One region of the Streptomyces sp. AN091965 genome, then DNA from elsewhere that is predicted to be linked to it. Evidence: riboswitches for the same ligand, from Rfam matches in the RefSeq annotation. Region 1 holds a riboswitch; each other region holds the start of a gene.
What was found. A riboswitch is a leader RNA that binds a small molecule or an ion and turns the genes downstream of it on or off. The one in region 1 is predicted to bind cyclic di-AMP.
Positions count from the first base shown of each region.

Region 2: it holds a riboswitch for cyclic di-AMP, as region 1 does, so the genes downstream of both, MQV74_RS20220 (M23 family metallopeptidase) here and MQV74_RS25065 (C40 family peptidase) in region 1, are expected to answer to the same signal.
Region 3: it holds a riboswitch for cyclic di-AMP, as region 1 does, so the genes downstream of both, MQV74_RS17955 (LysM peptidoglycan-binding domain-containing protein) here and MQV74_RS25065 (C40 family peptidase) in region 1, are expected to answer to the same signal.
Region 4: it holds a riboswitch for cyclic di-AMP, as region 1 does, so the genes downstream of both, MQV74_RS30195 (M23 family metallopeptidase) here and MQV74_RS25065 (C40 family peptidase) in region 1, are expected to answer to the same signal.

Region 1 covers NZ_JALDMY010000001.1:5,872,117-5,874,306, reverse strand. Annotated here, with positions in the region: gene pcrA (DNA helicase PcrA) at 1-786, opposite strand, end outside; cyclic di-AMP (ydaO/yuaA leader) riboswitch at 1,080-1,235, shown strand; gene MQV74_RS25065 (C40 family peptidase) at 1,244-2,190, shown strand, end outside.
Region 2 covers NZ_JALDMY010000001.1:4,810,308-4,812,497, reverse strand. Annotated here, with positions in the region: gene MQV74_RS20225 (PP2C family protein-serine/threonine phosphatase) at 1-380, shown strand, start outside; cyclic di-AMP (ydaO/yuaA leader) riboswitch at 612-780, shown strand; gene MQV74_RS20220 (M23 family metallopeptidase) at 793-1,926, shown strand.
Region 3 covers NZ_JALDMY010000001.1:4,295,572-4,297,761, forward strand. Annotated here, with positions in the region: gene eno (phosphopyruvate hydratase) at 1-165, opposite strand, end outside; gene MQV74_RS17955 (LysM peptidoglycan-binding domain-containing protein) at 427-1,167, opposite strand; cyclic di-AMP (ydaO/yuaA leader) riboswitch at 1,172-1,357, opposite strand; gene MQV74_RS17960 (transglycosylase family protein) at 1,549-2,190, opposite strand, start outside.
Region 4 covers NZ_JALDMY010000001.1:7,068,207-7,070,396, forward strand. Annotated here, with positions in the region: gene MQV74_RS30190 (M16 family metallopeptidase) at 1-385, shown strand, start outside; cyclic di-AMP (ydaO/yuaA leader) riboswitch at 627-788, shown strand; gene MQV74_RS30195 (M23 family metallopeptidase) at 802-1,635, shown strand; gene MQV74_RS30200 (GntR family transcriptional regulator) at 1,921-2,190, shown strand, end outside.

The DNA of each region.
Region 1 (2,190 bases):
GAGGTGCACCGTCGTCATGATCAGGTCGTCGAAGTCGAGGGCGTTGGCCTCACGGAGGCGCGACTGGTACATCGCGTAGGCCTGGGCGAGGGTCTTCTCGAAGCCGTCGGCGGCCTGGGCGGCGAAGTCCTCCTCGTCGATCAGCTCGTTCTTCAGGTTCGAGATCTTGGCGCTGAAGGACTTCGGCGGGAACTTCTTCGGGTCCAGGTCCAGGTCCCGGCAGACCAGGGCCATCAGGCGCTTGGAGTCCGCGGCGTCGTAGATCGAGAACGAGGACGTGAAGCCCAGCTTCTTGTACTCGCGGCGCAGGATGCGCACGCACGCGCTGTGGAACGTCGACACCCACATCGCGCCCGCGCGCGGGCCGACGAGCTGCTCGACGCGCTCCTTCATCTCGCCCGCGGCCTTGTTCGTGAACGTGATCGCGAGGATCTGGCCGGGGTGCACCCCGCGCTCGGCGAGCAGGTACGCGATGCGGTGGGTCAGTACCCGGGTCTTGCCGGAGCCCGCGCCGGCGACGATGAGCAGGGGGGAGCCCGCGTGCACGACGGCCGCGCGCTGGTTCTCGTTCAGCCCGTCGAGGAGCGCCGCCGGGTCGAGGACCGGGCGGGGGGCGCCGTCCCGGTAGTACCCGTCCCGGGGTGCGGGCGCGTCGAACTTCCCGTCGAACAGGTCGTCCGGAATCGGCTCCGGAGCGCTGTCCTCGGGCGGCGGCGGGGACTCTTCCTCAGCGCCCTGCGAGGGCTTGAGGTCCGCCAGGAAGCTGTCGTCAAAGAGGCTGCTCATCGCCTCCCGAGTCTAGGCGGCCCCACTGACAAACCACCCCGGGTTCCGGCCACCGCCCCGGCCGCCCGGCACCGTCCACGGGGTGCCACCGGGCGCTCACTCCGGGCCACGCCGCAGGTGAGCCGCGTCGCGGGGGCGCCGGGAAGCACGCGCAGGTGCGGAAAGTCACGAAAACGTATCGGGCATATCGAACATCAATCTTCCCCCGCGCCACAGGAGTTGGCTAGCGTGCTCCGCGGGCCGCACGTCCCCCCAAACCGGCGAACCACGCCGGGCCGCGCGGCCTCCGCCGAGTCCGACGCGCGCCGATCCCGACGCGTCCGGAGCCGGGGACCCACCATGATCCTGGGGTGAATCCGTCCCGCTGCGCCTCGCACGGGCCGGTAGGGCAGCCCTTCCGAACCGCCCGAACCCGACAGCTAACCCGGTAGGCGGTCCACGGAAGGAGTCGCCTCCCTTGGCGTCGCACCGCAAGCCGCGCACCCGCTCCCCCCTGGCACGCAGCGCCCCCGCACTCGGCATCACGACGGCCGCGCTGACCTCCGTAGCGCTCCTGTCACAGAGCGCGAACGCGGCACCGTCCGCCCCCGCGCAGCCCACCAGGCCCGCCGAACCGAGTCTCGAAGAGGTCCAGAAGAAGGTCGACGACCTCTACCACCAGGCGGGCGTGGCCACCCAGAAGTACAACTCGGCCAAGGAACGCACCGACAAGCAGCGCAAGCACGTCGACAAGCTCCTGGACGACGTCGCCGGGCGCACGGACGACCTGAACGAGGCCCGTCGGCAGCTCGGCTCCTTCGCGGCCGCCCAGTACCGCACCGGCGCCGTCTCCGAGACCGCCGCGTTGATGCTCGCCGACGACCCGAAGGGCTTCTTCGACCAGAACCACCTCGCGGACCGGCTCACCAACCGCCAGAAGAAGGCGGTCGACGACTACCAGACCCAGCAGGTGGCGGCCACCAAGCAGCGGGCGAAGGCCGCGAAGAGCCTGCGGACCCTCAGCGACTCCCGCGACGAGCTGAAGTCGAGCAAGCGGACCGTCCAGACCAAGCTCGGCGAGGCCCGCACGCTGCTGTCGAAGCTGACCGCCGAGGAGAAGGCACGGCTCGCCGCGATCGAGAAGCGGAAGGAGGAGGCGGCCCGGCGCAAAGCCGCCGAGCTGGCGCGCAAACAGGCGGAGGAGGAGCGTAAGCGGAAGGCCGAGGAGGCCGAGCGGCGGGAGCGGGAGCGGGGATCCGACGGCGGCTCGGGGACGGGATCCGGGTCGGGCTCCGACACCGGGTCCGGCTCCGGTACCGGCTCGGGATCGGGTTCCGACTCTGATTCCGGTTCCGGTTCCGGGAGCACGGACGGCAGGTACGCCGCGAAGGCCGAGAAGGTGATCGGCTTCGCCGAGAAGCAGAT
Region 2 (2,190 bases), 1.1 Mb from region 1:
TACGCCTGGTCAACCGCGGCCACCCCGAGCCGCTCCTGCTGCGCGCCGACGGGCGTCTGCGCGTGCTCTCGCCCGCCGAACCCGCGCTGCCGCTCGGCATGGGCGACCTCGGCGTCTGGCCCGACCGGGCGGACGAGACCGACTTCCCGCCCGGATCCACGCTGCTGCTCCACACCGACGGGCTCAGCGAGGCCCGGGACGCGCGGGGCGCCTTCTACGACCCCGCGGCCCGGCTCGGGGGCCGCGTCTTCTCGGGAGCGGACGCCCCCGACGCGCTCCTGTCCACGCTCGTCGCCGAGGTCCTCGACCACACCGGCGGCGGCGCCACCGACGACATGGCGCTCCTCGCCGTACGACGGCCCGTCACACCCCGTGACTGAACGGAGTCCCAGCGCAGCGCAACTGACGCCCCGTCATGCGCAGCTGAAGATCGATCCCGCTGCGCAGCGTCATGGCGCCCACTCAACTCGCCCTATTCCCAGCCTTGATGTCCCGTTGTGTTCGTGGCGTAAGCGTTAACGATCAACTCGAACAGCTTGGAATACCGACCCGCTGTCTATTAACGTTCGATAACGCAGCGCGGTCGTCCCAGCCGTCACACCCGGCGGCTCCGCGCGCACGCGCCTAATCCCGCAAGGGAGCCGGGGAACCACCATCTTGGGGTGAATCGGACGCCTCTCGCGCACGCGGACCCGTATCCGCCGTGCACGAGCAGCGGCCGTAGGAGACCTTCCTGCTCCGAACCCGTCAGCTAACCCGGTAGGCGAGAAGGAAGGAAAGGAGTGCGCCCCCGTGGCGTCCAACCGGCCTGCCCCAGAAGCGCTCTACATACCCCACGGCAGTCTCATCGAGGGTGCCGACGGCGGCGAAGGACCCGGGGGACACACCGGGTACGCCGACCAGGCCGAGGCCTCCGCGCCCGCCGGGTACGCCGGTTACGCCTCCCAGGAGCCCCCGGCCTCCTGGGAGGAGTGGAACCCCACCGCGGAGACCGTCCGCCCCGTGCGCGGCAAGCACCGCATCCACAAGAAGGGCGGCGGCGGCCTCGCCCGCAGCTCCACCGTCCTGGGCGTCGGCGTCATCGCCGCCGTCGGCGCGGGCGGCATCGCCACCGCGCAGGGCGGTAAGCCGCCGGTCTCCATCGCCATGCCGGACCTGGGGTCGCTGCCCGGCGTCGGCTCCCTGATGGACGGCGACGACACCGCCGCACCGGTCACCGCCGCGGCCGCGGCGCCGCTCAGCTCCGCGGGCGTCACCGGCGCCGACGCCGAGCGGGGCACCACGGACGCGGGGGAGGCCCTGCGGGCCCGCATCCTCCAGCAGGCCGAGAACCAGCACCACCAGGCGGACGACGCGCAGCGCAGGCAGGCCGAGGACGCGGCCGTGGCCAGGGCCGCCGCGGCCGCCACGGCCCAGCAGGGCAAGGCGGCGGCCGAGGCCAAGGCGAAGGCCGCGAAGGAGAAGCGCGAGAAGGAGGAGGCGGCCCGCAAGAAGCGCGAGGCCGAGCGCCTCGCGAAGCTCGCCAAGAGCTACACGCTGCCCGCCTCCTCGTACGTCCTCACCTCCCACTTCGGCGACTCCGGCTCCATGTGGTCCTCGGGGCAGCACACCGGCCTGGACTTCGCGGGCTCCAGCGGCTCCCCGCTGAAGGCCGTCCACTCCGGCACCATCACGGAGGCGGGCTGGGCGCGCGCGTACGGCTACCGCACGGTCCTGAAGCTCGATGACGGCACCGAGATCTGGTACTGCCACCAGTCCTCGCTCTCCGTCAGCGTGGGCCAGAAGGTCAGCACCGGCGACGTCATCGGCCGCATGGGCGGCACGGGCAACGTCACCGGGGTCCACCTCCACCTGGAGGTCAGGACGGGTGGCGGCGCGGCCATCGACCCGCTGTCCTGGCTGCGCGGCAAGGGCCTGACCCCCTGATCCCGCCCGCCGCGGAGCCCCCCGTGACCGCGCGGCCCGCTGACGGCCGACCGCTGATCCGCTGACGGCCGACCTCTGACGGCCGATCGCTGACCGCTGGCGGCCGATCGCTGACCGCTGACCGCGAAGGGTCCTCAGACTCCGGCGGTCCTGGCGACGACCCCCCGACGCCAGGGCCGCCGGTTCCTCCGTCCCGCGGCCTCCCCGGCCGGTTCCACATCCTGGAATCCCTTGTCTGGAATCCGCCGTCCGACACCGGAATTC
Region 3 (2,190 bases), 1.6 Mb from region 1:
GTCACGGAGTTCGATGGCCTCGAAGGCGCCGGTGGAGGCGCCGGACGGGACGGCGGCACGGCCGGTGGAGCCGTCGTCGAGGCCGACCTCGACCTCGACCGTGGGATTGCCTCGGGAGTCCAGGATTTCCCGGGCTACGACGACGTCGATGGACGGCACGAGCATCTCCTTATGGGATGTGACGCGGGGTACGCGGGGGTACTAGGGGCCGCGCTGGCCCCTGCGACACGAGCCTAACCGGCTCCGGGGCATCGGCCATCCGACCGCCCAGCACATGGACGGGCCGACGGGCCGAACGCGGATAGTTCCCTCAGCAAACAAACTACCGGACAAAAAGGTACCGCCCCGGTGCGGCGGGGGGACGCGCACCGGGGCGGTAGCCCATGGGGACGGGGCGGCTCCGGGCGCTGCCGGGGCCGGGGCGGGTCAGCTGAGGTGCAGCTGCTGGCCCGGGTAGATGAAGTCGGCGTCGGAGACGATGTCGTCGTTCAGCTGGTACAGCTTCTGCCAGCCACCCTTGACGTCGTGCTCCTCGGCGATCTTGGAGAGGGTGTCGCCGGACTCGACCTTGTACTCGCCGTCGCCCTTCTTCACGACCTTGCCGGTCGGGGTCTGGACGGTCTTCTTCTCGACCTGCGGGGCGGCCTGCTGCGGCTGGTGCTGCGGCTGGGCCTGCGGCTTGGGCGCGGCCTGCTGCTGCGGCTGGGCCTGCTGCTGCGGCCGCGGCTTGGTCTGCTGCTGCGGCTGCTGCTGGCCGCCGCCGGAGGAACCGCCGCCGGTGTACGGGGAGCTGGACAGGCCCACGCCGCACTTCGGCCAGGCGCCCTTGCCCTGGCCCGCGAGGACCTTCTGGGCGATCTCGATCTGCTGCGCCTTGGACGCCTTGTCGGCGGTGGGCGCGTACTGGGTGCCGCCGTACGCGGCCCAGGTCGAGGCGGAGAACTGGAGGCCGCCGTAGTAGCCGTTGCCGGTGTTGATGGACCAGTTGCCGCCGGACTCGCACGCGGCGACGCGGTCCCACTCGGCCGGGGTGGCGGCGTTGGCCGTGCCGGCCGCCATCAGCGGGGCGGCGACAGCGGCACCGGTGACACCGACGACGGTGGCGGCGCGGGTGGCCTTGTCGAGCTTGGTCGGACGACGGTGCTTGCCCTTGCCGGAACGCAGCATGAAGTGATCCCCTCACCGACGCCTGCGAGGTGAGCTGTCGGGTTCGGGCGGGTGAGTGCCCGGCCGCACGTCCTAGCGCGCGACTTCACCCCTAGCCGTGTCCGTGCGTCCCGCGGTCTGGCGACCGCTCAACGTCCGGGCCCGGCACTTACCTTGGGTCCCCCGCTCCTGCCTTCGGCGCTCGAAGCGACGACTGTTCCCGTCCGGCCGTTGGCAGGATTCGGCGTACCGACCGGCGGGGCCCGCTGTGGCGAGCGGTCATGACCGTAGTCAGGCAATCATCCGAATTTCAAAGACGATCAGGGCTTCTGAGACCCATCTCTCACTTGCCTCTCACCGTCTTTAAACCGGACATTCATCGCGAACTGCCAGGCTTTCGCCCTACTTCCCGCCCGGCTTCCCCTCGGTCACTTCCTTGTCGTCCGCGCTCAGTTCGAGCCGCTGACCGGGGAGGATGAGGTCCGGGTCGGAGCCGACCGTCTTCTTGTTGCCCGCGTACAGATCCGTCCAGCCGCCGTCAAGGTCGTGGCTGTCGGCGATCGCCGAGAGGTTGTCGCCGGAGCGGACCGTGTACGTGCCCGCGGGGCGCTCGGCGCCGGGGACGTCCCGCGCGTCGCCGCGCGAGGCGTGACGGCCGGGACCGGTGTCGCCGGACGGGGCGTTCTCGTCGGCGCGGTCGCCGCGGTGACGGCCCGAGGAGCCGCTCTCGGACGCGTCGTCCGTGCCGGGCCCCGCGCTGTCGGACTCCCGCGGCGAAGCGCTGTCGTCCGCACCGGACTTGTCGGAGCCGTCGGCGGCGGGCTTGCGGTGCTTGCCGCCGCGCTCGTCGCTCTTGCCGCCCTCGTCGGCGCGGTCGGCGCCGCCGTCCCGGCCGTCCGCTTCGTGACTCTTGTCTCGCGCGTCGGCGGAACTCCCGGGCTTCTCGGCCTTCTCGGAGCCGTCCGCGTCCGCGGCGGCGTCCTCGCGCCCGCCCTTCGCGTCCTTCTCCTCGCCCTTGTCCTTCTCCTTGCCCTTGCCCTCGTC
Region 4 (2,190 bases), 1.2 Mb from region 1:
CAGCGGCTCCGTGGACACGCCGAACACGGGCCCGGCGCTCGACGACCTGTGGAAGGTCCTGCGCACCCTCGCCGCCGAGGGCCTCACGGACGCCGAGCGCGACGTGGCCGTGCAGAACCTGGTGGGGGTGGCCCCGCTGAAGTACGAGACGGCCGCCGCCGTCGCCGCGACGCTCGCCGACCAGGTGGAGCAGGAGCTGCCGGACGACTTCCAGGCGAGCCTGTACCGGCAGTTGGCCGGGACAGGCACGGTGGAGGCCACCGCGGCCGTCGTGAGCGCGTTCCCGAGCGACCGTCTGGTGACGGTGCTCGTCGGTGACGCCGCACAGATCGAGGAGCCCGTCAGGGCCCTCGGCATCGGCGAAGTGACGGTCGTCACCGGCTGATTGCCCCGCACCCATAGGGGTGGGACAAACCGGCGCGAACGCCGTGTAACTCAAGGGACCCCGGAGGCTCAGGAAGCCTCCGGGGTCCCTGCATGCTGCCATATGTCCGAATTGACATGGAGGTTGGGCGTCTGCCGTGTGGCGTGCGCTACAAAAGGCAGGATCCGTTTGTCGATTGAAAGATGAGGCGTTTAGCGTCAGTGCGGCTGTACGTCACGCAGTACGCCGCGCCCGCGGCACCGGACAGTCATCGCCGAGTCCCCGTACGGCGTGAGCCAGGGGAGCCGGGGACCCACACGTCCCCTGGGGTGAATCGGTCCCCTTGCCGCGAGGCGAGGAGTCCGTAGGAGACCTTCCTGCTCCGAACCCGTCAGCTAACCCGGTAGGCGAGAAGGAAGGAAAGGACCAGCCGCTTCATGGCGCTCATCCGCCCGACCGGCAAGCACCGCCGTCCGAGCCGCATCACACGCACCACTGCCAGCGCCGCGGGCGTCGCCGCCCTCACCACCACCGGTGTGATCTCGGGCCTGGCCGCTCCGGCCCTCGCCGCCGACGGCTCCGCGGACCACGCGAGCACCGGCCTCACGCAGGCCATCGCCATCAACGACACGCTGGCCGACGAGATCGACGCCCAGGCCGCCGCCCAGAAGCAGGCGGCCAACGACGCCGCCGCCCAGAAGAAGGCGGAAGAGGCGGCGCGGCAGAAGGCCGCCGAGCAGAAGCGCAAGGCCGAGGCCGCCGCGAAGGAGAAGGCCAAGAAGGAAGCCGAGGCCAAGGCGGCGAAGGAGGCCAAGGAGCGGGCCCGCGAGCGCGCCGCCCGTGACGCCGAGCGCAAGCGCCTGAACGCCTACGTCGCCCCGGTCGCCGGCTCCTACGTCTCCACCTCCTACAAGGCCGGCGGCGGCATGTGGTCCTCCGGCAGCCACACCGGCATCGACTTCCACGCAGCGTCCGGCACCTCGGTGCAGGCGGTCGGCGCGGGCACCGTCGTCGAGGCGGGCTGGGGCGGCGCCTACGGCAACAACATCGTGATCAAGATGAACGACGGCACGTACACCCAGTACGGCCACCTGTCGTCCATCAGCGTCACGGTCGGCCAGGCCGTCACCCCCGGCCAGCAGATCGGCCTCTCCGGCTCCACCGGCAACTCCTCCGGGCCGCACCTGCACTTCGAGGCCCGTACCGGCGCCGAGTACGGCTCGGACATCGACCCGATCGCGTACCTGCGCTCCCACGGCGTGGGCGTCTGACGCATCGACGGCGCGCGCCCCGCGCCCGCGCACGTCCCGAAAGCCCCGGCTCACCGAGCCGGGGCTTTCGGCATCGGGGCACGGCCCGGCCCTAAGCGCCCACGACCGGTAAGCGCGCCGCCGCGCACACCTTTGGCCAAAAGATATCCATGGATTCCGGTGCCCCATCGGAAAATGCGGCCATCTGCAATAGAGTCCGTCGTGGCAGCGTCCATGGAGTCGCCGCACCAGCGTCTTCAACGCGTCGCTCGACGCGTTTCGCGGGCATTAAAGCGGAGGTCCGTCATGCGCATTCCCGCGCACTCGGTCTGCACGGCCATCCGGGACGACATCGTCTCCGGTGTCTACGAACGCGGCACGCGGCTCACCGAAGAACTCCTCGCCCGCCGCTACGGCGTCTCGCGCGTCCCCGTGCGCGAGGCCCTGCGCACCCTGGAGGCCGAGGGCTTCGTCGTCACCCGCAGACACGCGGGCGCCTGCGTCGCCGAGCCGACCGAGCAGGACGCCGCCGACCTCCTGGAGGTCCGCACGCTCCTGGAGCCGCTGGCGGCCGCC